4 regions of the Streptomyces sp. NPDC045287 genome follow, and region 1 is predicted to be linked to each of the others. Evidence: riboswitches for the same ligand, from Rfam matches in the RefSeq annotation. Region 1 holds a riboswitch; each other region holds the start of a gene.
The links. A riboswitch is a leader RNA that binds a small molecule or an ion and turns the genes downstream of it on or off. The one in region 1 is predicted to bind cyclic di-AMP.
Positions count from the first base shown of each region.

Region 2: linked by a shared signal. The riboswitch ahead of AC07D6_RS19570 (transglycosylase family protein) and the one ahead of AC07D6_RS03775 (LysM peptidoglycan-binding domain-containing protein) in region 1 are both predicted to bind cyclic di-AMP.
Region 3: linked by a shared signal. The riboswitch ahead of AC07D6_RS12100 (M23 family metallopeptidase) and the one ahead of AC07D6_RS03775 (LysM peptidoglycan-binding domain-containing protein) in region 1 are both predicted to bind cyclic di-AMP.
Region 4: linked by a shared signal. The riboswitch ahead of AC07D6_RS11650 (M23 family metallopeptidase) and the one ahead of AC07D6_RS03775 (LysM peptidoglycan-binding domain-containing protein) in region 1 are both predicted to bind cyclic di-AMP.

Region 1 covers NZ_JBWKJG010000002.1:113,322-120,159, forward strand. Annotated here, with positions in the region: gene AC07D6_RS03760 (DUF2267 domain-containing protein) at 1-345, shown strand, start outside; gene AC07D6_RS03765 (FG-GAP repeat domain-containing protein) at 461-1,750, shown strand; gene AC07D6_RS03770 (vanadium-dependent haloperoxidase) at 1,833-3,155, opposite strand; cyclic di-AMP (ydaO/yuaA leader) riboswitch at 3,566-3,729, shown strand; gene AC07D6_RS03775 (LysM peptidoglycan-binding domain-containing protein) at 3,733-4,491, shown strand; gene AC07D6_RS03780 (Gfo/Idh/MocA family protein) at 4,552-5,571, opposite strand; gene AC07D6_RS03785 (sugar phosphate isomerase/epimerase family protein) at 5,749-6,663, opposite strand.
Region 2 covers NZ_JBWKJG010000011.1:114,204-121,041, forward strand. Annotated here, with positions in the region: gene eno (phosphopyruvate hydratase) at 52-1,341, opposite strand; gene AC07D6_RS19570 (transglycosylase family protein) at 1,668-2,375, opposite strand; cyclic di-AMP (ydaO/yuaA leader) riboswitch at 2,379-2,548, opposite strand; gene AC07D6_RS19575 (transglycosylase family protein) at 2,809-3,831, opposite strand; gene AC07D6_RS19580 (cytochrome P450 family protein) at 3,945-5,237, opposite strand; gene AC07D6_RS19585 (tetratricopeptide repeat protein) at 5,234-6,838, opposite strand, start outside.
Region 3 covers NZ_JBWKJG010000006.1:18,544-25,381, reverse strand. Annotated here, with positions in the region: gene AC07D6_RS12115 (XRE family transcriptional regulator) at 1-414, shown strand, start outside; gene AC07D6_RS12110 (DUF6126 family protein) at 433-588, shown strand; gene AC07D6_RS12105 (tyrosine-protein phosphatase) at 609-1,421, opposite strand; cyclic di-AMP (ydaO/yuaA leader) riboswitch at 2,006-2,161, shown strand; gene AC07D6_RS12100 (M23 family metallopeptidase) at 2,166-3,149, shown strand; gene AC07D6_RS12095 (SGNH/GDSL hydrolase family protein) at 3,311-4,087, shown strand; gene AC07D6_RS12090 (TetR/AcrR family transcriptional regulator) at 4,339-4,947, opposite strand; gene AC07D6_RS12085 (MBL fold metallo-hydrolase) at 5,067-6,257, shown strand; gene AC07D6_RS12080 (M48 family metalloprotease) at 6,599-6,838, opposite strand, start outside.
Region 4 covers NZ_JBWKJG010000005.1:301,222-308,059, forward strand. Annotated here, with positions in the region: gene AC07D6_RS11645 (GntR family transcriptional regulator) at 131-808, opposite strand; gene AC07D6_RS11650 (M23 family metallopeptidase) at 1,034-1,804, opposite strand; cyclic di-AMP (ydaO/yuaA leader) riboswitch at 1,818-1,980, opposite strand; gene AC07D6_RS11655 (M16 family metallopeptidase) at 2,181-3,548, opposite strand; gene AC07D6_RS11660 (M16 family metallopeptidase) at 3,575-4,924, opposite strand; gene AC07D6_RS11665 (DNA gyrase/topoisomerase IV subunit A) at 5,112-6,838, shown strand, end outside.

The DNA.
Region 1 (6,838 bases):
GACGCGGAGGCGGAACGCGTCCTGCGGGCCGTGCTGACGGTGCTGGGCGGCCACGTCATCGGCGACGAACGCTGCGAACTGGTACGGGTCCTGCCCGCCGAGGCCGGCGCCCTCCTCGCCGCCCAGATCCCGGTCACGGAGCCCGTCGCCGCGCCCGAGTTCGTCGAGCGCGTCGCCCGCGCCCTCGCGCCGCTCACCCCCGCCGAGGCCCGTTGGGCCACCTCCACGGTCCTGAGCGTCGTCGGCGCGCACGTGGGTGACGCCCTCACGCGGCGGATCCTCGCCGGCCTGCCCCGGGGCTACGCCCTCCTGTTCGGCCTGGTCGAACTGGCCCCCGCCGCCTGACGACCCGCCACCCACCCCTTTCCGTGCGGGTAGTGTTCGAAAATACGTCGGCCGCGTCGAACGCGTCGACGGCATCGAGTACACCACGTACGAGGATTAGGGGAGGGACCGCGGTATGCGGAAGATCCTGCGCGGAGGGCGGCGCCGGCTGGGCGCCCTGGGAGCGGCCGGGGCGCTGCTGGCCACGGGAGTGGCGGGGGCGAGTGGGACGGCGGCGCACGCCGCGGACGGCGCCAACGGCCCGGTCGTCCTCACCACGCCCGGCGTCGCCGCGGGCGGTCAGGCCGTCCACACGGTGACGGTCGACGCGGCGGAGGGCGGCGTACTGACCCTCGGCTTCCAGACCGCCGACGACCAGCGACCCTGGGGCATGCGCGACGAGTGGTCCATCGGCCTCACCGTCGGCGCCCCGGACGGCGTGGAGCAGCCGTGCACGTACCCCGGGTCCGCCCTGCTCCTCGAAAAGGTGAGCTGCGAACTGCCGGCGGGCCGGCACACGCTCACCTACCGGGTCTCCGCGTCCGCCTCCGTGCCCTCCTGGCACGTCGCCGTCGACGCCCGCTTCGCCCCCGCGTCCGGGGCGGCCGACGCCACCGCCGCCGGCCGGTTCGACGTGGCCGGCGTCAGCGCCGTGCCGATGGACTGGGACGTCCTCGCCCGCGACCGGAGCGGCGACATGCGCGCGTACGGCTCCTACGAAGGGGAGGGGTCGGCGCTGGACGTCGAGTGGGGCAAGGACCTCGGTGTGAACTGGGGCCAGTACGACCGCCTCACCAAGCTCGCGCCGATCGACGTCCGCGGCCGCGGCGGCGACGTGGTGGCGCGCGACGCGTCCGGCGTGCTCTGGTACCACCGGCTCGCCGGCGGGGGACGCACCTCCTTCGAGCCCCCGGTGCGGGTCGGCTCCGGCTGGGGCGCGTACCGGTCGATCCGCGGCGCCGGCGACCTGACCGGTGACGGCCGGCACGACCTGCTCGCCGTGGACGGGTCGGGCGTGCTCTGGCTGTACCGGGGCACGGGCGACCCGGCGCGGCCCTTCGAGGCCCGTCGCCAGGCCGGCACCGGCTGGAACATCTACACCTCCCTCACCGGTGGCCTCGACGTCACCGGTGACCGGAAGGCCGACCTGATCGCCCGCGACGGCTCCGGCGCGCTCTGGCTCTACCAGGGCACCGGCGACGGCAACGCCCCGCTCCAGGCCCGCCGCCAGATCGGCACCGGCTGGAACATCTACGACGTGCTCGTCGCGTACGGCGACGTCACGGCGGACGGCCACCCGGAGCTGCTCGCCCGCGACACGGCCGGTGTCCTGTGGCAGTACACGGGCACCGGGAACGCGGCGGCGCCGTTCCGGTCGCGCGTCCAGGTCGCCCAGCACTGGGACGGGTTCGACGCCGTCCTCTGACGGATCGTCAGGCCCGGTGCGCCGCCGCCCGCGGCCGGCCGGTCAGCCGGCCGGCCGGCGGGTCGGTCGGCGGGCCGGCCGGTCAGCGGGTCGGTCGGTCGGCCGGTCGGTCGGCGGGCTGGTCGGTCAGCGGGCGGAAGTGGCGGGCGAGCGCCCAGGCGGCGACCCGCTCGCCCGTCCGCGTGCCGACCGTGTTCGCCGTACGGGTGTGGATGCCCGCCCAGGTGCGAGCGTTCACGACGTCCCGGTTGTACTCGTGGGCGGAGGCGTAGTACCGGGTCTCCTTCGCGAAGGCCGACGTGATGCGCAGGTCGAGGAACGGGCTGCCGGACAGCAGCGTCAACGTCCGGGCCAAGGCGCCGGTGGTGGTGGTGTGGCCACTGAGGTAGTCGGGGTGCGAGGGGGTCTCCAGGAGCGGCTCCCACGCCGGGTCGGCCTGGGTGCGGGGGTTGTTGTCGCGGTCGGCCTCGCGGATCGCGGTGATGGGCCGCCAGGTGCCGTAGTGCAGCTTGGCGTCCCACGCGGCGATCGTCGCGTCGATCTGGACGGTGTTGACGGCGGCGAACAGGCGTGCCGTGTCGACCAGGTCGAGGCCGTTCCGCGCGGCGCGGTCGGCCAGGGCGCCCTGCAGGTCGAGGTCGACGAAGAACCGCGCGGTGTCGGTCTGCCACCGGCTCCGCACCGGGCTGTCCTTCGCGCCGTACGCCTTCACCTCGTTCAGGTCGGCGGCGTAGCGGGCGGACGGCAGCGCGGGCGGCGGCCCGGGACGGAACCGGTCGGGCCGGTCCATGAGCAGTGGGCGCAGCCGTGCCAGCCACGCGGTGGCGAAGGGGCGGTACGCCGTCGGTGTGGGGCGCCACACCCCGGGGGCGGGGGAGGCCGGGAAGGCGACCCGGGCGCCGTGGCCGTCGTTCTTCCGCAACGCGATGACGTGGGTGGCCGCGCGGTGGCCGAACGCCACCCCCGCCTTCTCCGCCCACCCGTCCGGCACCGCGGCGAGCGAGGCGGCGTGGGCGGCCCTCAGTCGGGCCGCCGCCTGCGGGAAGTAGTGCCGCAGCACGTCGTGGGCGGCGGTCGCGGCGGCGGCCACGGACGACGCCGTACGAGGCGCCCGTCCGTTCCAGCGGTACGGCTCGTACCGGCCCTCGATCCCGACCACCGCGTTGTACATGCCCGCCGAGACGAGGGCGTGCCACAGGGCCTTCTCCGGCGAGATCAGACGGTTCTCGGGGTCCACGACCTCCGCCGTCAGTCGCGCCCAGTCGGCGATGACGGAGCCGGGGGCGGAGGCGGAGGACGCGCCCTGCGGCGCCGGTGCCGCAGGCGCGGGGACCGGCGCCGCGACCGCCGTCAGACCCAACAGCACGGCCGCGGCCGCCAGGGTCCGACGCGGTGACGTCCTCATCGATCTCTTATGCACTTTTACCCCTTTTCAGTCGATATCTGCCACTCACACCTTCGGCGTTCGGATGGGAAGCGCAATCGCACTCGCCGTTCCAGGTGCTCCAAGCACCCGTACGGAGCCGATCCGGGGTACATGTCCGGCTTATTACCATTTGAGGGTATTAATTTAATATGGACTACTTACCTCCTTTTTGTGGTGGGGTGGTAGGGGGTGGGCGGGAGGCGAAAACCGTGATGTCGGTCACGGCGGGCGGACGGCGGAATTCCCCGGACGCCGCGCGGGGGCACGGAATTCACCGCCGAACGGGGCTGCAATGGATCATCGGCCGGAATTCCCGCCCTTGTTCCTCCCGGCGGATTTCGTTTACGGTCACCGTCATTCCGGAGGGAACGCCGAATCCTGCCGCCTTCCGGATTCCAGCACCCACACACGCGCGCTCGGCAGGAGCGGGGGAACCAGGTAAGTCGCCGGTCCGGTGTCCGGAGCGGCTAGGGGTGAAGTCGCGGGAGACTGCGGCCGGGCATCTCCCGCCCGAACCCGACAGCTCACCTCGCAGGCGTCGGAGAGGAAAATCCCCATGCCCGCACAGGGTAAGCACCGTCGCCCCAAGAACAGCCGCCTCAGCCGCGGGCTCGTCGTCGCGAGTACCGGCGGGGCCGCCCTCGCCCTGCCCCTGACCGGCGCCGCCACCGCCTCCGCCGCACCGGTCGCGGCGCCCGCCGTGGCCGTCGTCGCGCCGGCCGCCGCCGTCCAGGCCGCCAAGCCCGTGACGTACACCGTGACCGTCGGCGACACCCTTTCCGGTATCGCCGGCGAGCATTCCGTGAGCGGCGGCTGGAAGAAGCTGTACGAGGACAACAAGAAGGCCATCGGTGACGACCCGTCACACATCCGGCCCGGTCTGAAGCTCACCGTCGGCGCCGCGGCGGCGGCTTCGGCGGAGCGTTCCGAACCGGCCCGCGCCGACCGCTCCGAGGCCCGCGCCGTCGTCACCCCCGTCGCGGTGAAGACGTACGCCGACAACCTCGACGGCTGGATCAAGGAATCGCTGGACATCATGGCCCAGCACGGAATTCCGGGAACCTACGACGGAATTCACCGCAACGTCATGCGCGAGTCCTCCGGCAATCCGCTCGCCATCAACAACTGGGACTCCAACGCCGCCGCCGGGACGCCCTCCAAGGGGCTCCTCCAGGTCATCGACCCCACGTTCAGCGCCTACCACGTGCCCGGCACGTCCCTGGACCCGTTCGACCCGGTCGCCAACATCACCGCCGCGTGCAACTACGCCGCCGACCGGTACGGATCCATCGACAACGTCAACGGCCCGTACTGACCCGCCCTCCGGGCACCCGACGCGCCGGACCCCGGCCCGCCGGGTGCCCGGTCGCGCACGTCAGCGGTAGAGGGCCGGCCGCTCCACCAGGCCGACCTCCACCCGGCGGCCCTCGGCCCGCGCCCGGAGGGCCGCCTCGCAGACGGCCGCCGCCGCGTACCCGTCCCAGCAGCTCGGGCCGGTGGCCCCACCGCGCAGGGCGGCGTCCACCCAGGCCCGCACCTGCCGGTCGTACGCCTCCTCGAACCGCTCCACGAACCCCGGCGCGATCGAACCGCCCCACCGGCCGCCCGCGGCGACGAGCATCCCGTGCGCGTCGCCGATCCGCGCGGTGCCGTTCTCGCACACCGCCTCGGCCTGCACCTGGTACCCGAAGCGGCAGTTGACGTAGACCTCCACGTCGGCGAGCGCCCCGCCGTCCGTCTCGAAGACCGCGAACTGCGGGTCGTCGACGCCCTCGGGGGCGTTCCCCGACGGCCGCGGCCGCATCACCGTCACCGCCGTGATCTCCTGGCCCAGCAGCCACCGCGTGACGTCCACCTCGTGGACCGCCGAGTCGCCGAGGAGCATCTCGCCGGTGAACCAGGGCGGCGACGAGGCGTTGCGGTGCCGGTGGTGCAGCATCAGCGGCCGACCCAGCCCGCCGCCGTCCAGCAGCGCCTTCAGCCGCAGGTACTCGGCGTCGTACCGCCGCATGAAACCCACCTGGACCAGCCGCCTGCCCAGCCGCTCCTCCGCCCGCAGCACCCGCAGCGCGGACGCCGCGTCCGGGGTGAGCGGCTTCTCGCACAGCACCGGGAGCCCGCGCCGGAGCGCCGCCATCAGCGCCGCCTCGTGCGCCGGACCGGGGGAGGCGACGAGCACGGCGTCCACGCCGGGCGCGGCGATCGCGGCGGCCGGGTCGGTGTACGCCGCGCAGCCGTCGACACCGTCCGCGACGGCCTTCGCCCGCTCGGCGTCCACGTCCGCGACGGCGGCCACCCGCGCCCCGCTGATCACCCGGTCGATGCGGCGCACGTGGTCGGCGCCCATCCGGCCGGCGCCGACGACGGCCACGCCGAGCGTTCCGCGCTGGGTCATGGTCGAAGGTCTCCTTCCCCGAGGTCCGGGAGGTCGGAAGGTCCGGCAGGTCACAGGGACCGGGGGCCCTGGATCCGGAGGGACCGGGAGGCCCTGGGGGCTGGAGGGCCCGGAGGGACCGGGAGCCCCGGGGTCCGGCAGGTCCGGAGGGACCGGGAAGCCCCGGAGGCCCGCCGGTCAGGCACCGCAGGAGCGGAGGAACCGGCGCGTGCGCACCGCGATCGGCAGCGGCCGGTCCGGCGGGCACGGGTACATGTCCTGCTCCACGATGGCGAACAGGTCCACGCCGAGCCGCTGCGCCGCCGCGAGCACCGGTTCGAGCGCGGGGACGCCGGACGGCGGCTCGCACATCACCCCGCGCCGCACGGCCTGCCCGAACGGGACGCCGTTCTCGACGACCTCCGCCAGGACGGCCGGGTCGACCTGCTTGAGGTGCAGGTAGCCGACGCGCTCCCCGTACGTCTCGATCAGCTTGACGCTGTCGCCGCCGCAGTACGCGTAGTGCCCCGTGTCCAGGCACAGCGAGACCAGGTCGGGATCGGTCGCGTCGAGGAACCGCTCCACGTGCTCCTCCGTGTCGAGGTGCGTGTCGGCGTGCGGGTGGACGACGATGCCGAGGCCGTACCGCTCCCGCACCTCGCGGCCCAGCCGCTCCGTGCCGCGGGCGAGGTCCGCCCACTGCCCGGCGGTCAGCTCGGGCGGTTCGACGACCTCGGCGGTCCTGTCGTCCCGCCAGAACGAGGGGATGACCACCAGGTGCCGCGCGCCCATGGCGCGGGTCAGCTCCGCGACCCGGCTCACCCGCTCCCAGGTCGCGTCCCAGACGGCGGGGCCCCGGTGCAGGGAGGTGAAGACCGTGCCGGCGGAGACCTTCAGGCCGCGCCGGGCGGTCTCGTCGGAGAGCCGGGCCGGGTCGGTCGGGAGGTAGCCGTACGGGCCGAGCTCGATCCACTCGTACCCGGCCCCGGCCACCTCGTCCAGGAACCTCTCCCAGGGCACCTGCCGCGGGTCGTCGGGGAACCACACCCCCCACGAGTCCGGCGCGGAACCGATCCTGATGCGGTCGAGGGACGGGGTGCCGACGGTGTCCATACGCGGTCCTTTCACCCGGGCGCGGGCGGTGCTGGGCGGTCTGGTACGGGCGGGTTCGACGGTGGTCCGACCCTATCGGCACGATGCCGCGCCGCGGGCGGTGCCCGGTCCGCCCGTCCGGCGTACCGCCACCGCGCGCCGGGGGCGGAGCCACCATCTCCCTCGCCCGTACGGT
Region 2 (6,838 bases), on a different contig from region 1:
TGGCCGGGGACGTACGCAACCGGGGGCGACGAGGCGCCGGCCCCCGCTCGTTCAGTCGTTCGCGGGGCGGAACCGCGGGAACGCGCTGCGGCCGGCGTACACCGCGGCGTCGTCGAGGATCTCCTCGATGCGCAGGAGCTGGTTGTACTTGGCGACGCGCTCGGAGCGGGCCGGGGCGCCGGTCTTGATCTGGCCGCAGTTGGTGGCGACGGCCAGGTCGGCGATGGTGACGTCCTCGGTCTCGCCGGAGCGGTGGGACATCATGCACTTGAAGCCGTTGCGCTGGGCCAGCTCGACGGCGTCCAGGGTCTCCGTGAGGGAGCCGATCTGGTTGACCTTGACGAGCAGGGCGTTGGCCGCGCCCTCCTCGATGCCGCGGGCCAGGCGCTCCGGGTTGGTGACGAACAGGTCGTCGCCGACGAGCTGGACCTTCGAGCCGAGCTTCTCGGTGATGGTCTTCCAGCCGTCCCAGTCGTCCTCGAACAGCGGGTCCTCGATGGAGACGAGCGGGTACGAGGCGACGAGCTCCTCGTAGTACTCGGTCATCTCGGCGGCCGTGCGGGACTTGCCCTCGAAGGCGTACGCGCCGTCCTTGTAGAACTCGGACGCGGCGACGTCCAGGGCGAGCGCGATGTCCTTGCCCGGGGTGTAGCCGGCCTGCTTGATCGCCTCCAGGATGAGGTCGAGGGCGGCGCGGTTGGACTCCAGGTTCGGGGCGAAGCCGCCCTCGTCGCCGAGGCCGGTGGACAGGCCCTTGTCCTTCAGGACCTTCTTCAGGGTGTGGTAGACCTCGGTGCCCCAGCGCAGGGCCTCGGAGAAGGACTCCGCGCCGATCGGGGCGATCATGAACTCCTGGATGTCCACGTTGGAGTCGGCGTGCGAGCCGCCGTTCAGGATGTTCATCATCGGCACCGGCAGCAGGTGCGCGTTCGGGCCGCCCAGGTAGCGGAAGAGCGGCAGGTCGGACGCCTCGGAGGCGGCGTGCGCCACGGCGAGGGAGACGCCGAGGATGGCGTTGGCGCCGAGGGAGGACTTGTCCGGGGTGGCGTCCAGGTCGAACATCGCCTGGTCGATCAGCCGCTGCTCGGTGGCGTCGTAGCCGACGAGCTCCGGGCCGATCTGCTCGATGACGGCGAGCACGGCCTTCTCGACACCCTTGCCGAGGTAGCGGTCCTTGTCACCGTCGCGGAGCTCGAGGGCCTCGAACGCACCGGTGGAGGCACCGGACGGGACGGCAGCACGGCCGGTGCTGCCGTCGTCGAGGCCGACCTCGACCTCGACCGTGGGGTTGCCTCGGGAGTCCAGGATTTCCCGGGCTACGACGACGTCGATGGACGGCACGAGCATCTCCTTCTGGGATGTGACGCATGGAGTGCAGGATCTTTGGCCTTGCGGCAAGAGCCTAACCGCCCCGGAGGGCCGGGGCCCGCGACCGCCCGCCCGCTGGGACGAAAAAGGGCACGAAGCGGTGGATTGCGGGGTGAACAGCCGCCATTCCTACTGGACGGTAACCACCTTGAGCGCCCCCGTTCTCATCCGTCCTGGACCGGTTTGCCCCGAAACGGGGGAGGCCCCGGCTCGCCGCGTACGGGGGATGCGCGACGAGCCGGGGCCGGCTCGGGGGGGGGAGCGGCCGGCCGGGTGGGTCCGGCCGGACCGCCTCCGGGTCAGCTCAGGTGGAGCTGCTGGCCCGGGTAGATGAGGTCGGCGTCGTCGACGATGTCCTCGTTCAGGTCGAACAGCTTCTTCCAGCCGCCCTTGACGCCCTCGGCCGTGGCGATGGAGCTGAGCGTGTCGCCGGCCTTGACCTCGTACTCGCCGTCGCCCTTCTCGACCTTCTCGCCGGTCGGGGTGGTGACGGTCTCGGCCTTGGCCTTGGGGGCCGCCGCCTTGGGGGCCGCCGCCTCGGGCTGGGCCGGCTTGGGCGCGGTGCGCTGCTCGCTGCGCGTGGTGGGCTCCTCGGCGGTGCGCTCGGCGGCGGCGCCGCCACCGTACGGCGCGCTGGACAGGCCGACGCCGCAGACCGGCCAGGCGCCCTTGCCCTGGCCCGCGAGGACCTTCTCGGCGATCTCTATCTGCTGGGCCTTGCTGGCCCGGTCGGCGGTGGAGGCGTACTGCGTGCCGCCGTACGCGGCCCACGTGGAGGCCGAGAACTGCAGGCCGCCGTAGTAGCCGTTGCCGGTGTTGATGGACCAGTTGCCGCCGGACTCGCACTGCGCGACGCGGTCCCACTCGGAGGCGGTCGCGGCGCTGGCGGACGTGGCGCCCATCAGCGGGGCGGCGACGGCCACGCCGGTGATGCCGGCGAACGCGACGAGACGGACGGCCTTGGACGGGCGACGGTGCTTTCCCTTGCCGGAATCGGAATTCAGCATGGCGGATCTCCTCACCGACGCCTACGAGGTGAGCTGTCGGGTTCGGGCCTGGTGAGTGCCCGGCCGCGCGCTGGGCGCGCGGCTTCACCCCGAGCCGGTTCCGGTCGTCTCTCAACGGCCGGGCCCGGCACTTACCTTGGGTCCCCCGCTCCTGCCTACGGCGCTGGAAGCGTCGACTGTTCCCGTCGTCCGGCGGCAGGATTCGGCGTTACCGGTCGGACGGGGCCCGCGGTGGCGAGCGGTATCGACGGTAAGCACAGACCCGCCCCAAGTTCAAAGGGGGACATCCGGGTCAATCCACCCCTACGCGCCCACCTCTTGCGGGTGTTTGCGCAGGTAGGGGCGGAGACGGGCGGATCGGGCGGCGCAGGGGCGCGAGTTGGGGCAAAGAGACTCTTGTCTCACTTCCGAGAAACGGACATTCGGCCCGTAACTACCCCTCATTCACGCCCAGATCGAGGCTCTGGCCAGGGAGGATGAGATCGGGGTCGGTACCCACGGTCTCGCGGTTCGCGTCGTAGAGCGCCGGCCAGCCGCCGGCCAGCTCGTGGGTGTCCGCGATGGCCCACAGGTTGTCGCCGGGCTGGACGGTGTACGTGCCGTCCGCGGCGAGGCCCTCCGCAGTACGTGCCGTTCCGTCACCCCGCGAGGTGTGTCTACCGGTTTCACGCCCACTGACCGCATTGCCGGATTCAGCGGATTCGCCGGACTCGCCGGAGTCATCGGTGGCGCCCGGAACGGTCGGAGCGGTCGTGGCCTCCTCCTTGGCCGGCTCGCCGCGGTGCCTGCCCGTGCCGGAGGCGGAGCCGCCCGTGCCGCCGTCGGCCGCGGGCGCGTCGCCGGAGGCGGCGGGGTCCGCGGGGTCGTCGGAGGGCGCGGTCGGCGTGACCGTCGCGTCCGGGACGGCGGGGGCGGTGGCCTTCCCGCCGCCCTCGGCCGTGCCGGAGGGGGTCGTGGCGCCCTCGGTGGCGGCCTTCCCGTCCCGCGCGGCGGGCTCCTTCGACGCCCCGGCGTCCGCACCGGTGCTCGCGGACGGCTCCGGCGTGGCACCCGGGCCGGTCTCCGCCGGGGCGGGGTCGCCCGCACCGGCCAGGCCCGCGATGGGCGCACAGGTCTCCCACGCGGCGGAGCCCCGCGCGGCGAAGACCTTCTCCGCGACGGCGATCTGCTGGGAGCGGCTGGCGAGGTCGGCGCGCGGCGCGTACGCCGTGCCCCCGTACGCCTGCCAGGTCTCCTGCGAGAACTGGAGGCCGCCGTAGTAGCCGTTGCCGAGGTCGGCGCTCCACATGCCGCCGGTCTCGCACTCGGCGACCCGGTCCCAGGTGGCGGCGTCGGCGGCGGACGCGGTGCCCGCGCCGAGCAGCGGCAGGGCGATCGCCGATCCGGTCACCCCCGCGGCGACGACGAGGGCGGGAGCCTGACGGGGTCGACGGTGTCGTCCGTTCCCGGAGCGCATGCGTTGGACCTTTCGCGTGACTGCTGAGGTGACGGTGAACGTAGCGGCATTCGAACGCCAGTCACAAGTCGATGCAGGGGAGATTACGCGAACATCACAGAGCTGATGGTCCGTCAGGCCCTTTCGGGGGTGAACTCCACCGGGAGGGTCCGCAGCCCGCGCATGATGAGCCCGCCGCGCCACCGCAGTTCGTCCGGGTCGACGGCGAGGCGCAGGTCGGGCAGGCGCGTCAGCAGCGTGGCCAGCGCGGCCTGCCCCTCCAGCCGGGCGAGCGGCGCGCCCAGGCAGTAGTGGATGCCGTGCCCGTACCCGAGGTGCTGGTTGTCGGTCCGCCCGAGGTCCAGGGTGTCCGGGGCGTCGAACCGCTCCGGGTCCCGGTCGGCCGCGGCGAGGACGACGAGGACGGGTTCGCCGGGCTCGATCCGCTGCCCGCCGAGGACGAGCGGCTGCGTCGCGTAACGCCAGGTCGCCAGCTCGACCGGCCCGTCGTAGCGCAGCAGTTCCTCCACGGCCGTGGCGAGCAGCCCCGTCTCGCCCGCGGCGAGGGACCGCTGGAGGCGGGCGCGCTCGCCGGGGTTGCGGAGCAGGGCGTACGTGCCGTTGCCGATGAGGTTGACGGTCGTCTCGAAACCCGCGAACAGGAGGATGAAGGCCATCGCGGCGGCCTCGTTCCCGGTGAGGTGCTCGCCGTGGTCGGAGGCGCGGATGAGGCCGGAGATCAGGTCGTCGCCGAGGTCCTCCCGCTTCCGCTCGATCAGGTCGACGAGGTACGCCCGCATCCGCTTCACGGCCCGCGCGACACCGCCGCGCGGGCTCTCCCGCCGCCCGCCCCCCTCGGACGAGGACGCCGTCCGGCCGCCGTGCCGGATCATCTGCCCGGCCCAGTCCCGGAAGTCGTCCTGGTCCTCGGCGGGCACACCGAGCATGTCGCAGATGGCGTAGATGGGGAGGGGGAAGGCGAACTCGTGGATGAGGTCGGCCTCTCCCCGCGCGGCGAAGCCGTCGATCAGGCGGTCCGTCAGCTCCTGCACACGGGGGGCGAACTCCGCGACCCGGCGCGGGGTGAACGCCTTCGACACGAGCCGGCGCAGCCTCGTGTGGTCCGGCGGGTCGATGTTGAGCAGGTGCGTCATCAGCTCGGCCTTGCGCTCCCCCGGGATGCCCGTCTTGCCCTTGGCGTGCGCGGGCCCGCCGTGGTGCGCGGGGTCCTTGCTGAGCCGCTGGTCGGCGAGGGCCTGCCGGGCGTCGGCGTACCGGGTGACCAGCCACGCCTCGACGCCGCTGGGCAGCCGGGTCCGGTGCACGGGCGCGTGCTCCCGCAGCCAGGCGTACGCCGGGTACGGGTCGGTGGCGAACTCCCAGGTGAAGAGTTCGGGGGGCGCGGCGGGGTCGTGGGCGGCGTTCACCCCCCGACGGTATCCGCCCCGCCGCCGGGGTCCTCCGCGGCACCCGGGTACCCGGCGTCGGCGGCCTTGCGCATCCAGGCGGCGGCCTCGTCCAGGCGGCCGTCCTTCTCCAGGAGGCGGGCGAGGAGGAAGGCGCCGTAGGGGTCGCCGAGCTCGAAGCCCTTCTCGTACCAGGTGCGGGCCTGGTCCCGGTCGCCGCTGCTCTCCAGGAAGGCACCCAGGTGGGTCGCGTCCATGGGGTGCCAGGAGAACTCCCGCAGGTACTCCTCCGTTCCCTCCGGCGTGACCGGATCGTGCCGCGCCAGGTGCCCCTCCCTGCGGGTGTCACCGGCGTCGACCGCGCGGCGGAAGAAGATCTCCGCGAGCAGCGACTCGCCCCGGTACAGGTGGTACGCGCCGAGGCTGCCCGCGACCTCCGCGTACTCGGCCTCGAACGCGTCCACGTAGTACTTGAGGGCGCCCTGGTCGTCGCCCAGGCCGAACAGCAGATCGCCCAGGTGGTGCGCCGCTTCCGGGTCTCCCCCGTCCGCGCCCTTGCGGAGCCACCCCATCGCCCGGTCCCGCAGCAGCGTTCCCAGGAGGGTCGCCGCTCCGACGTCACCCGCCTCGGCGGCCCGTTCCAGGTAGGGCTCCGCCGCGCGGGCCTCGCCCCGGTCGGCCAGCACCCGGCCCAGCTCGGCCATCGCGCCCGGGTGCCCGGCGTCGGCGGCCCCGCGCAGCCAGTCCTCGTCGTGGAGGAGCTGTGCCAGGCGGTACATCGCCTCCCGGTCGTCCGCCCTCGCCCACGCCCGGAAGTGCTGCAGGGCCCGTACGGAGACGGCCTGCCGGTCGTGGGCGAGGGCCAGGTCCCACACCTCGTACGGGACGCGCGGCAGCCCCTTGGTCACCAGGGCCTTCCCGATCAAGGAGCCGTACGCGGCCAGCTCCGCCGTGCCCGGCGCCTCCACGAGCAGGCCCGTCACGCCGAGGCGCGGCCGGGTCGCCCAGGCGAGGGCCGCGTCGAACGCCTCGGCGTGCTTGGGGGCGTACGTCTCGTACACGGCCCGGACCAAGTCGCGCGGCAGCGGCCCGGTGAGTCCGCAGCGGGCCAGGTCGAGGGCGGCGCGGACCACCTGGTGGCCGGACCGGTTCCCGGCGGGGCGCCCGGCCCGCCGCCACTCCTCCCACAGCTCGGGCCCGACCGCCAGGTACTCGGTCACGCTCCGGTCGCCGCGCCAGGTGTACGCACCTCGGAGGTGCGCGTCCCGCGCGCCCTTCAGACGGGCCAGCTCGGCGGCGCTCCATTCGAGGTCCAGTTCGACGGTCCGGGCGCGGCCGAGGAGGCGCGCGGACGTCAGGGAGCCGAAGCGGTACTCGTCGTAGGCGGCGTCGGACATCGTGGCGACGACCGGCACGCCCATCGCCATGAAGCGGGACAGCAGCGCGGCGTCGAGGCCCCGGTCGGCGTCCAGGTAGCGCTCCAGGTCGTCCAGCCACAGCACGCAGTCGTTGTCCCGGGCGCGGATCCACCCGGGCAGCGTCCGCAGGTCCGTGCCGGGCAGCGGGACGCACACCTCGGTGCCGGGGGCGAACCGGCGCAGGTGCGCCCACGCGGTCGTCGT
Region 3 (6,838 bases), on a different contig from region 1:
GGTACGACCGTGTCGGAGCTGCTCGGCGAGGCGGCCCACGCCGCGGACCCGGTGGTCCGCGCCGGCCGCGCCGAGCCGGTCGAGGCCGGCGGCTGGACCTACCACCAGGCGGGCGCGGCGAACAGGGCCATGCAGGCGCTGCGCGTGGAGGTCCCGTACACGGGGCTGCGCGACGCGGTCCGCGTCCACCCGGGCGAGGAGTGGCTGTACGTGCTCGCCGGGCGCGTACGGCTGGCGCTCGGCGACGCCGTGCACGTCCTCGACCCGGGCGACAGCGCCCACTTCGACTCGCTCACCCCGCACCGGATCGCCGCGGCCACCCGCGACGGGGCGGAGCTGCTGTTCGTCCACACCCTCCTGCAGAGCTCCGCCGCCGACCTGTGCCTCGGCGGCGGCCCCGCCCAGCGCCACTGAGACGACCGAGAGGTACGCGTGTCCGAGCCGGAGAACCCGAACCCCATCCCCAGCACCCAGGAGCGGTGGATCAACCGCAACCTCGTCATACGGCTGTTCGCCTACCTGGTCGCGGGCCACCTCTTCGCGGCCTTCCTCTACCTGCTCTTCCTGCTCGGCGGCCAGAACCAGTAGCCGCCCGGCCCGCGCGGTCCTCAGACGTCGAGCAGGCGCTCGCGCAGCCGGTCGCGGGTCTCGCCGCTCAGACCGAGCCCCTCGCCGAGGTACCGCTCGGTGGAGCCCCAGGTCTCCTCGATCGTCGCGTACGCCGTGTGCAGGTACTCGGCGCGCGCGTCGAACAGCGGGCCGAGCAGCTCCATCACCTCCGGGGACATCCCGGCGGGCGACGAGTCGCTGCGGCGGACCTTGTACCGGCGGTGCGGGTCGTTCGACTTCAGGTAGTCCGCCTCGATCGCCTCGCGCTCCACGCCGACCGCCAGCAGCACCACCGCCACGGACAGACCCGCGCGGTCCTTGCCCGCCGCGCAGTGCATCAGCGCGGGCACGCTGTCCGCGGCGAGGGCGTGCAGGACCCGGCTGTGCTCCGCGGTGCGCTCGACGACGATGCCGCGGTAGGCGGCCCGCATCCGCGCCGCCGCCTTGCCGTCCCCGAGCAGGTCCCGCAACTGGTCCAGGTCGCCGTTGCGGACCATCCCCCAGAACTCGGCGCCGTCGGCCGGGTCCGTCAGCGGGATGTTGACGTTACGCACCCCGGGCAGCTCCACGTCCGGGCCCTCCAGCGCCTGATCGGCGGCGTTGCGGAAGTCGAAGACGGTGTGCAGCCCGAGCGACGTCAGGAACGCCGCGTCCTCCTCGGTGGCGTGCGCGAGGTGCCCGCTGCGGAACAGCACCCCGGGCCGCACCCGGCGCCCGTCCACGGTCGGCAGCCCGCCCACGTCACGGAAGTTGCGGACGCCGGTCAGCTCCGGCTCGGCGGTCGACGGGAAGGACGGCAGCTGCTGCGTCACGGGAGCTCCTCCGTGTCTGGCGTCGGCGACGGCCGCCGACGAGGTAGCGGTCCGACGATACGACATCGCTTCCCCGGGCAAGGATCCGCCGCGTGCCGGCCCTTCGCGTCGCCGCGGGGTGGGTGCGGCGCACCGTCCCGCCGGTGGCGCGCGGGTGGCGGGACGCCCTGCTCCCCACCGTGGCCGCGTCCTGTTCCGGCGTGGTTCGCCCAGGGGAGCCAGGCGGCTTCGGCGCGATGATCGTCCGCTTGTGTCGCTGTTGATCCGATGATCACGTAAGAGAGATTCTGTCGCTTCTGTCCGTATTGATGGAGTACGTCATAACGCGCCCTGGAAACAAGGGGGATGGGCTCCACCGCGTGAGCAGCGTCATAAAGGTGACGGATCGTATCCGGTGGCGCCGCCTGGAATCCCCGCGCCGCACGGGAATTCATGATCCGTAATCCACGGAGGGTGACCGGAATTCCCCGAAGAATTCCCCGGCGTGAATGAGCGGGGGCAACCATCCGCTTGTTCCCGTCGTCCCCACTCGTTTACGGTCCCGTTCCAGCCGGGCGGATCGCCGAATCCTGCCGCCGCCCCGGAATTCGCACCCACCCACGTGTGGCAGGAGCGGGGGAACCAGGTAGGCCGCCGTACGGGAATTCCCGTACGGCTCGGGGTGAAGTCGCGCCACCCGCGCGGCCGGGCAGCTCCAGCCCGAACCCGACAGCTCACCTCGCAGGCGCCGGAGAGGAATTCGCCATGCCCGCCAAGGGTAAGCACCGCCGTATCAAGTCCAGCCCGCTCACGCGCGGTTTCGTCGCCGCCGGAACGGGTGGTGCCGCCATCGCCCTCCCGCTCCTCGGTGCGACCGGCGCGCACGCCGCCGCCCCCGCCGCGGCCCCGGCCGCCGCCCCCGCGCAGACGGCCGCCGTCGCGTCCGCCGCCGGGACCGCCAAGCCCGCGCCGCGCGTCTACACCGTCGTCGCCGGCGACTACCTGGCGAAGATCGCCCACAACAAGAACGTCGAGGGCGGCTGGAAGAAGCTGTACGCCGACAACCGCGAGGCCATCGGCGACGACCCGGCGCTCATCCACCCGGGCCTGAAGCTCACCCTCGGCGCCAAGGCCGACGACTCCCGCGGCGAGCGCGCCTCCCGGTCCGCCGCCAAGACCCAGGCCCCCGCCGAGGTCCAGGCCCCCGCCGAGGCGAAGCCCGCGGCCGACACCCCGGCCGAGGCCGAGACCCAGGCCCCGGCCGAGACCCAGGCCCCGGCCGAGACCCAGGCCCCGGCCGAGACCCAGGCCCCGGCCGAGACCCAGACGCCCGCGCAGAGCGGCTCCGGCTTCACCGCCCCGGTCTCCGCCGGCATCACCACCCCGTACCGCGCCTCCGGCTCCATGTGGTCCTCCGGCTACCACACGGGCGTCGACTTCGCCGCCTCCTCCGGCAGCACCGTCAAGGCCGTCGGCCCGGGCACCGTCGTCTCCGCCGGCTGGAGCGGCGCGTACGGCAACGAGGTCGTCATCAAGCACGAGGACGGCAACTACTCGCAGTACGCCCACCTGTCCTCCCTCTCCGTCTCCGCCGGCCAGACCGTCGGCGGCGGGCAGCAGATCGGCCTGTCCGGTTCCACCGGCAACTCGACCGGCCCGCACCTGCACTTCGAGATCCGCACCAGCCCCAGCTACGGCTCGGACGTCGACCCGCTGGCCTACCTCCGGAGCCACGGCGTCAGCATCTGAACCTGACGCGCGCGTCACCGCGAACCGCCGCCGCCCGGCACCCCGCGAGGGTGCCGGGCAGCGGCGCGGTGGCGGAGATCACGCCCCGTCAACCCCTCCTTACGGTCGCGTAGGTCACATCCCACGGTGGATGATGTGCTGCCGTGGCAGACGATTCGACGATGGGGGAGAACGACGTGATCGGGTCGTACACGGCGATCGGCGACAGCTTCACCGAGGGTGTGGGGGACCCGGGCCCGGACGGGCGGTTCCTCGGCTGGGCCGACCGCCTCGCGGTCCTGCTCGCCGACCGGCTCCCGGAGGGCCGGGAGTTCCGGTACGCCAACCTCGCCGTGCGCGGCAGGCTCCTCGACCAGATCGTGGAGGAGCAGGTGCCCCGAGCCAAGGAGCTCCTCCCCGACCTGGTGACCTTCTGCGCCGGCGGCAACGACATCATCCGGCCCGGCAGCGACCCCGACGACGTGGCCGCGCGCTTCGAACGCGCGGTCGCGGACCTGACCTCCGTCATCGGCACGGTCGTGGTGACCACCGGATTCGACACGCGCGGCGTCCCGGTCCTGCGCCGCCTGCGCGGCAGGATCGCCACGTACAACAGCCACGTCCGGGCCATCGCCGACCGGTACGGCTGCCCGGTCCTGGACCTGTGGTCGCTCAGGACCGTCCAGGACCGCCGCGCCTGGGACGCGGACCGGCTCCACCTGTCGCCCGAGGGGCACACGCGGGTCGCGCTGCGAGCCGCCCAGCTCCTCGGCCTCGACGTGCCGGCCGACCCCGACCAGCCGTGGCCGCCGCTCCCGCCGCGCGGCACCCTGGAGGAGCGGCGCGACGACATCCAGTGGGCCCGCGAGTACCTCGTCCCCTGGATCGGCCGCCGTCTGCGCGGCGAGAGCTCCGGCGACCGGATCTCGGCCAAGCGCCCGGACCTGCTGCCGCTGTAGCGGACGCTCCGGTACGGCGAGCGGGGCGCGGGCGCCGGCCACGCGCGCGTACGGGGCGGTCCGCTCAGGGGGGAGGCCGGTGCCGGCCCCGATCGGCCGGCCACGCGCGCGTACGGGGCGGTCCGGCCCCGGCCCCACCGCCGGCCACGCGCGCAGGGGGGCGGCTCCGCCTCCGCGCGCGCCGCGGTCGCCGTACGGGCCGACCCGGCCGGTTCGCCGGGAACCCGCCTCCACGCGTGCGCCCCGGCCGCTCAGGCCCCGCCCTCCCCGGTCCCGCCCAGCTCCCGCTCCAGGGCCTCGTCCGCCCAGCGCAGCACCGTCGTACGACTCAACGACCCCCGGTACGCCGTCATCCGGACGCCCAGCCCGTCGAGGAGCGCCGTCAGCCGCCCGGCCGCGCCCTCCGGGTCGGGGCACCGGAACTCGCCCGCCGCCGCTCCCTGCGCGAACACCTCCGCCAGCGCGGCCCTCCACTGCCGGTCGAGCCGCGCCGCGACCTCCCGCAGCGCGCGTTCCCGCGGAGCCGCCGCCCAGCACTCGATCCACAGCCGCCATCCCCGGGTCCGCCGGCCCGGCACGTACCAGCGCACGGCCGCCCGCAGCCGCCGGGCCGCCGGGGCCCGCCGGTCCAGGACGCGGCGCAGCTCCGCCAAGTCCCCCTCCGCCGCGTGGGCGAACGCCGCCGCGACCAGCTTCTCCTTCGTCGAGAAGTGGTACAGGACCAGCGCCCCGCTCACCCCGAGCGCCGCCGCCACGTCCGCGACCCGCACCGCCGCCATGCCGCGCGCCTCGATCTGGGCGACGGTCGCCCGCAGCAGCTCCTCGCGCCGCTCGGCCGCCGACAGCCGCACCCTCGTCACGTCATCCGCCCGTCCTCCGCCCTTCGCACGCGACAGTATCCCGGACGCCCGCCCACCGCCCCGCAGCCCTGTCGTACCGTCCGCTCATAATGGAAGGACCCGAGCCCCCTGGAGGTGCTGTGTCCGGCGACGACGCTCTCGGACGGCTGCGCGCCCGGTTCCTCTCCCTGCGGCCGGCCGCCTTCGGCGCGGACGCCACCGGGGACCGGCTGGAACGGATCCGCCGCTCGCCGAACTTCGCGGACGGCGCCTTCCGCAACCCCGGCGCCACCCGGCACAGGCCCTCCGGCTCGGCCGCCGAGTTCGCGAAGACGTACTTCCGCAAGGAGGAACGCGTCCGCCGCGCCCCCGCCCGCCCCGTGCCCCTCCACCCGACCACGGCCGCCGACCTGGCCCGGCCCCCGGCCTCCGGGCTGCGCCTGACCTGGATGGGGCACTCCAGCGTGTTCGCCGAGATCGACGGCCTGCGCGTCCTGTTCGACCCGGTCTGGGGCGACCGCTGCTCGCCCTTCTCCTTCGCCGGGCCCAAGCGGCTGCACCCGGTGCCGCTGCCGCTCGCCGCGCTGGGACCGGTCGACGTCGTCGTGATCTCCCACGACCACTACGACCACCTCGACCTGCCCACGATCCGCGCCCTGGCCGGGACGGACACGCTCTTCGCCGTCCCGCTCGGCGTCGGCGCCCACCTGGAGCGCTGGGGCGTGGCCCCCTCCCGGCTGCGCGAGCTGGACTGGGACGAGTCGACGCGGATCCGCGACGTGCGGCTCACGGCCACCCCGGCCCGCCACTTCTGCGGCCGCGGCCTGCGCAACCGGCAGCACACGCTCTGGGCGTCCTGGGTCGTCGCCGGCCCGGAGCACCGCGTCTACCACAGCGGCGACACGGGCTACTTCCCCGGCTTCCACGACATCGGCGCGACGCACGGCCCGTTCGACGCCACCATGATCCAGATCGGCGCGTACTCGGACTTCTGGCCCGACATCCACATGACGCCGGCCGAGGGCCTGCGCGCCCACCTCGACCTCCAGGGCGGCCGGCCCTCCGGCGTGATGCTGCCCATCCACTGGGCCACGTTCAACCTCGCCCCGCACCCCTGGGCCGAACCGGGGGAGTGGACGGTCGCGGCAGCAGCCGCCGTGGGGCAGGCGGTCGCCCTGCCCGTCCCCGGTCAGCCCTTCGAGCCTGCCGGCGACCTCCCCGCGCACCTCTGGTGGCGGGACGCGTCCCCGTCACCGCCCCGCAGGTGGCCCGTCCCGGAGACCGCTCCGGTGGCACCCCGCGACGGACTCGACCTCGTGGACGAGGGCTGACCGCGGGCGGACCCGAGCGCGCGACGGAACCCCCGGCGACCATGTGGAAGCCGGGCGGGCGCGGGCCCTGCGAGTCGTCGACGGGCCATCGCGTCGAAGGGGTCGGGAACGGACCTCGGACACCTCCGGCGTGCGGTCGCCCTCGGCGTCGTCGGACTCGTCGTGCTCGAAGCGGGCGATCAGCGGGAGCACGAGCAGCGCGGGCAGGAACGGGTGCGCCCGGGTGTACGCGGCCGGCGCCCGGTGCAGAGGGGTGCTGGGGTCCGCGAGCTGGGCGGCCATCGAGCCGTTGAACAGTTCCGGCCGGTCGGCCGTACGCCGGAACCGTCGCACCCCCTCCGTCAGGGCGGGGCCGGGGCGGTGGCGTCCCTGCCGGCGATCCGGGCGGCCGCCGCGTCGGCGGCGTACTCCTGGTCGCGGGCGCCGGCCAGCGTGGCGCGGAAGTACGGCTTGGCGTACGCGGTGTGGATCCGGGCCATCGCGCGGTACGTGACGTCCACGTGCCGGGTGTCGACCTCGCCCGCCCTCCTGCCCTTGGCCGCGGCCTCGGCGCTCTTCTTCTCCTGCCGGGCCTGTTCACG
Region 4 (6,838 bases), on a different contig from region 1:
TCTTCCGGGACGCGCCGGATTTCCGGTTCCCGCCGGTCTCGTGGATTCCCCGATTTTCCGGGCAGTGCTTTTCGCGGGCAGCCGAAAAGGACCCCGTCATTTCTCCCTTCCTTTGTATACGGTCCCGCTGTTAATTCCGCGCTCCGGCGGTGTTTACGGGAGGTTGCGAACCCCTCACGCGGCCCGTGCGGCGCAGCCGGTGGGTGCCGCGCCACCGCTCGACGTGCTGGGCGGTGAGCATCCGGGCCCGCTCCGCGTCGCTCCGGGCGACGGCGTCGACGATCGCGCCGCGCTCCGCCCACGCCTCGGCCGGCCTGGCCGGCTCCTCGACCGCGTACATCCAGGCGGTCTTGTGGCGCAGCTGGGTGAGCAGCGAGGTCAGGCCGGGGCTGGCCGACGCCTGGGCGAGCGTCTCGTGGAACCAGTCGCCCAGCGGGCGCAGGTCCTCCCCCTGGCCGCGGCGAGCCCCCTCCCGACCCAGGCGGACGAGGCCGCGCAGCACCTTGAGGTGGGCCTCGGTGCGGCGCTGGGCGGCGCGGGCGGCGCCCAGCGGCTCCAGCAGCGTGCGCATCTCCAGCAGGTCGGCGGCGTCCTGCTCGGTCGGCTCCGCCACGCAGGCGCCGACGTGGCGGCGCGAGACGACGAAGCCCTCCGACTCCAGGGTCCGCAGCGCCTCGCGGACGGGGACGCGGGAGACGCCGTAGCGGCGGGCGAGCTGCTCCTCGGCGAGGCGGCTGCCGCGCGGCAGCACCCCGGAGACGATGTCCGCCCGGATCGCCGTACACACCGAGTGCGCGGGAATGCGCATACCGAACCTCCGAATCGCTCCGCCCACCGTTTAATCCGCGCGACACCCAATAGTTCGACGCTGTTCGGTGACTCTATTGCAACGAAGGGCATTTTCCGATCCCGGGCCGTAATCCATGGTGAATTTTTGGCCGGGGCGGTGGACTGCGGGCGGCGGAGAGGCGGAGGGGCGACGCGAAGGCCCCGGCTCGGTGACCGAGCCGGGGCCTTCGCGGAGCGGGGCGGGTCAGACGTCGACGCCGCGCGCCCGGAGGTAGGAGACCGGGTCGACGTCGGAGCCGTACTCGGCGGAGGTGCGGGCCTCGAAGTGGAGGTGGGGGCCCGTGGAGTTGCCGGTCGAGCCGGAGATGCCGATCTGCTGGCCCGGCATGACCGTCTGGCCGACCGCGACGCCGATCGAGGCGAGGTGGCCGTACTGCGTGTAGGTGCCGTCGTGCATCCGGATCACCACGTTGTTGCCGTACGCGCCGCCCCAGCCGGCCTCGACGACCGTGCCGAGGCCCACGGAGACGACGGCGGAGCCGTACGGGGCGTGGAAGTCGACGCCCGAGTGGCTGCCGGAGGACCACAGCGAGCCGCCCGCCCGGTAGGGGGTGGAGACGTACGAGCCGGCCACGGGGAGCTGGAAGGAGTTGAGGCGCTTGCGCTCGGCCTCGCGGGAGGCGCGCTCCTGGGCCTCGCGGGCGGCCTGGACCCGGGCCTCGGCCTGGCGTTCGGCCGCCGCTTCGGCCTGCGCCTGGCGCTCGGCCACCTCGGCGGCCAGCTCCTGGGCGGCGGCCTGGTCCTCGACCTCGTCGGCCAGCTCGTAGCCGGCGATGGCCTGGTTGAGGCCGGTGTCCTCCAGGGAGGCGCGCTCCGCGTCCGCGGCGAACGCCGGGGAGGCGAGGGTTCCGATGACGCCGGAGGTGGCGAGGGCGGCGGCGCCGGCGACGTGGGCGCTCCTGCGGCTCACTCGGCTCGGGGCACGGTGCTTCCCGGTGGAACGGGTGAACGCCATGAAGGGAACGTGTCCTTTCCTTCCCTCTCGCCTACCGGGTTAGCTGACGGGTTCGGAGCAGGAAGGTCTCCTACGGACCCCTCCGCGCGGTGGCGAAGGCGTCCGATTCACCCCAGGGGACATGGGTCCCCGGCTCCCCGGGCTCACGCCCGACGGGGATTCGGCGATCGCTGCCCGGTGCCGCGGGTGCGGCGGGTACGGGGGGCGGACAGCGCCTAAGACGCTATGCGGCTGATCTTTCAATCACCAAACAGACACGCTTTTTTGTAGCGCACGCCACAGAACAGACACCCAACCTCTCCAACAAAACGGACATAAGTCCGAGCGAGAACGGAACCCCGCCGTCCGGGTGGACGACGGGGTTCCGCCTCGTCAATCAGCCGGTGACGACGGTCACTTCGCCGATGCCCAGCGCCTCCACCGGCGCCTTGATCTGCGCCGCGTCCCCGACGAGGACGGTGACGAGGCGGTCCGGCGGGAAGGCGCTGACGACGGCCGCCGTCGCCTCCACCGTGCCCGTCGCGTCCAGGAGCCGGTACAGCCGTGCCTGGAAGTCGTCCGGCAGGTGCTGCTCGACCTGGTCGGCGAGGGTGCCGGCGACGGACGCCGCCGTCTCGTACTTGAGCGGGGCCACGCCCACCAGGTTGTGCACGGCGGCGTCGCGCTCGGCGTCGGTGAGCCCCTCCGCCGCGAGGGTGCGCAGCACCTTCCACAGGTCGTCCAGCGCCGGGCCGGTGTTGGGCGTGTCGACGGAGCCGCTGATGGCGAGCATCGCCGCGCCCGTGCCGTCCGGCAGGGACCGCAGGACCTGCCCGAAGGCCCGCACGCCGTACGTGTAGCCCTTCTCCTCGCGCAGGACGCGGTCCAGGCGGGAGGTGAGCGTGCCGCCCAGGCAGTACGTGCCGACGACCTGCGCGGGCCACACGCTGTCGTGCCGGTCGGGACCGACGCGGCCGATGAGGAGCTGCGTCTGCACGGCGCCCGGCCGGTCCACGATGACGACGCGACCGGTGTCGTCGGCGGTGACGGGCGACGCCGTGCGCGGGCGGGGCGCGCCGCCCGTCCACGCGCCGAGCGTGTCGTCGAGGAGCGCGTCCAGGTCGATGCCGGTCAGGTCGCCGACGACGACCGCGGTGGCCGACGCGGGGCGGACGTGGGCCTCGTAGAAGGCCCGTACGGCCGCGGAGTCGATCCGGGCGACGGTCTCCTCCGTGCCCTGGCGGGGCCGGGACATGCGCGAGGAGGCCGGGAACAGCTCGGCGGAGAGCTGCTTGGCGGCGCGGCGGGCGGGGTTGGCCGTCTCGTGCGGGATCTCGTCGAGGCGGTTGCGGACGAGGCGGTCGATCTCGTCGTCCGCGAAGGCCGGCGCCCGCAGCGCGTCGGAGAGGAGCCCGAGGGCCTTGTGCAGCCGGGAGGCCGGCACCTCCAGGGAGACCCGCACGGCGGGGTGGTCCGCGTGCGCGTCCAGGGTGGCGCCGCACCGCTCCAGCTCGGCGGCGAACTCCTCGGCGGTGTGTTTGTCCGTGCCCTCCGACAGGGCGCGCGCCATGATGGTGGCGACGCCGTCGAGGCCCTCCGGCTCGGCGTCCAGCGGGGCGTCGAGGACGATCTCGACGGCGACGACCTGCTGGCCGGGGCGGTGGCAGCGCAGCACCGTCAGGCCGTTGCCCAGCTCGCCCCGCTCGGGAGCGGGGAAGGCCCACACGCGGGGCGTGCCCGGCTTCGGCCGCGGGTGGAACTCCATGGTCGTCAGAGACACGGCAGCGTCGCTCACTGGTCCGCCCCCTCTTCCTCGTCGCTGTCGGTCCGGTCGCCGTCGTCGGCCTTGGTGGGTTCGTAGACGAGGACCGCGCGGTTGTCCGGGCGCAGCCGCTCTGCCGCGACCTCGCGCACCTCGTCGGCGGTGACGTCCAGGACCCGCTGGACGGCCGTGAGGGCGAGCTGCGGGTCGCCGAACAGGACGGCGAACCGGCACAGCTCGTCGGCGCGGCCCGCGACCGTGCCCAGCCGGTCCAGCCACTCGCGCTCCAGTTGGGCCTGGGCGCGCTCCATCTCCTCGGCGGTGGGCCCCTCGGCGGCGAACCGGGCCAGCTCCTCGTCGACGGCGGCCTCGATGTCCGGCACCTCGACCCCGGCGGAGGTCTTCACGTCCAGCCACCCCATCGAGGGCGCGCCGGCCAGCCGCAGCATCCCGAAGCCGGCGGCCACGGCGGTGCGGTCGCGCCGGACCAGCCGGTTGTGCAGCCGGGACGACTCGCCGCCGCCGAGGACGGTGAGGGCGATGTCGGCGGCGTCGCACGCGCGCGTGCCGTCGGCCGGGAGGCGGTAGGCGGCCATCAGGGCGCGGGCCGGGACGTCCTCCTCGACGACCTCGCGGAGCTGCTCGCCGATGACGTCCGGGAGCGTCCCGTCGCGCGGCGCGGGCTTGCCGTCGTGGGACGGGATGGAGCCGAAGTACTTCTCGACCCAGGCGAGCGTCTGCTCGGGGTCGATGTCGCCGACGACGGACAGGACGGCGTTGTTCGGCGCGTAGTACGTGCGGAAGAAGTCCCGGGCGTCCTCCAGCGTGGCCGCGTCCAGGTCCGCCATGGAACCGATCGGCGTGTGGTGGTAGGGGTGCCCGTCCGGGAAGACGAGGGCGGTCAGCTTCTCGAACGCCGTGCCGTACGGCACGTTGTCGTAGCGCTGGCGGCGCTCGTTCTTGACGACGTCCCGCTGGTTCTCCATCGACTCGTCGTCGAGGGCGGCGAGGAGGGATCCCATGCGGTCGGCCTCCAGCCAGAGGGCGAGCTCCAGCTGGTGGGCGGGCATGGTCTCGAAGTAGTTGGTGCGCTCGAAGCTCGTGGTGCCGTTGAGGGAGCCGCCGGCACCCTGCACCAGCTCGAAGTGGCCGTTGCCCCGGACCTGCTGGGAGCCCTGGAACATCAGGTGCTCGAAGAGGTGGGCGAGGCCGGTGCGGCCCTTGACCTCGTGGCGGGAGCCGACGTCGTACCAGAGGCACACCGCGGCGACCGGGGTCAGGTGGTCCTCCGAGAGCACCACGCGCAGGCCGTTGGCCAGCCGGTGCTCGGTCGCTGTCAGGCCGCCGGAGCCGGCCTGGGCTGTGGCCGTGTGACCCATGGGCATGTACGTCCCTTCGATCGCGTCATGGAAAAGTCCTGCCACTGTATGCAAGCGCACCGGCGCCCTGCGAAGTTCCCGGCAAGCTGCGGCGTCCCTCTTCCGGGTCGCGGTCGGTCCTGTCAGTGGGACGGTCCACAATGGTCGGCGTCAGATCAACCTTGTTGGTGAAGGAGCCGCAGCAGCGATGGCCCGCCGCAGCACGAAGACCCCGCCGCCCGACGACTTCGAGGAGCGGATCCTCGACATCGACGTCGTCGACGAGATGCAGGGCTCCTTCCTCGAGTACGCGTACTCGGTGATCTACTCCCGAGCCCTGCCCGACGCGCGGGACGGCATGAAACCGGTGCACCGCCGGATCGTGTACCAGATGAACGAGATGGGCCTGCGCCCCGAGCGCGGGTTCGTGAAGTGCGCCCGCGTCGTCGGCGAGGTGATGGGCAAGCTCCACCCGCACGGCGACGCGTCGATCTACGACGCGCTGGTGCGCATGGCGCAGCCCTTCTCGATGCGCCTGCCGCTGGTCGACGGCCACGGCAACTTCGGCTCGCTGGGCAACGACGACCCGCCGGCCGCCATGCGGTACACGGAGTGCCGGATGGCCGACGCGACGTCCCTGATGACGGAGTCGATCGACGAGGACACCGTCGACTTCGTGCCGAACTACGACGGGCAGGAGCGCGAGCCGGCCGCCCTCCCGGCCGCCTTCCCGAACCTGCTGGTCAACGGCGCGTCGGGCATCGCGGTCGGTATGGCCACCAACATGCCCCCGCACAACCTGGGCGAGGTCGTCGCGGCCGCCCGGCACCTGATCAGGCACCCGGGCGCCGACCTCGAGACGCTCATGCGGTTCGTCCCCGGCCCGGACCTGCCGACCGGCGGCCGGATCGTCGGCCTGTCCGGCATCAGGGACGCGTACGAGTCCGGCCGCGGCACGTTCAAGATCCGCGCGACGGTGGCGGTGGAGAACGTGACGGCGCGCCGCAAGGGCCTGGTCGTCACGGAGCTGCCGTTCGCGGTCGGCCCCGAGAAGGTCATCGCCAAGATCAAGGACCTGGTCGGCGCGAAGAAGCTCCAGGGCATCGCGGACGTCAAGGACCTCACGGACCGGGAGCACGGCCTGCGCCTGGTCATCGAGGTCAAGAACGGCTTCGTGCCCGAGGCGGTGCTGGAGCAGCTGTACAAGCTGACGCCGATGGAGGAGTCCTTCGGCATCAACAACGTGGCGCTGGTGGACGGCCAGCCGGTCACGCTGGGCCTGAAGGAGCTGCTGGAGGTCTACCTCGACCACCGCTTCGAGGTGGTGCGGCGGCGCAGCGAGTTCCGGCGCGGCAAGAAGCGGGACCGGCTCCACCTGGTGGAGGGCCTGCTGGTGGCCCTCGTCGACATCGACGAGGTGATCCGGCTGATCCGGTCGAGTGAGAACTCGGCGCAGGCCAAGGAGCGGCTGATCGAGCGGTTCTCCCTGAGCGACATCCAGACCCAGTACATCCTGGACACGCCGCTGCGGCGGCTCACCAAGTTCGACCGGCTGGAGCTGGAGGGCGAGCGGGACCGGCTGAACAGCGAGATCGAGGAGCTGACGAAGATCCTGGAGTCGGACGCCGAGCTGCGCAAGCTCGTGTCGTCCGAGCTGGCCACGGTGGCGAAGAAGTTCGGCACCGAGCGGCGCACGGTGCTGCTGGAGTCGGCCGGTTCCCCGGCCGCCGCGGTGCCGCTGGAGGTCGCCGACGACCCGTGCCGGGTGCTGCTGTCCTCGACGGGGCTGCTGGCCCGTACGGCGAGCGGCGACCCGCTGCCGGAGAGCGGCGGGAAGCGCGCCAAGCACGACGTGGTCGTGTCGGCGGTCGCGGCGACGCAGCGCGGCACGGTCGGCGCGGTGACGTCCGCGGGGCGGCTGCTGCGCATCTCGGT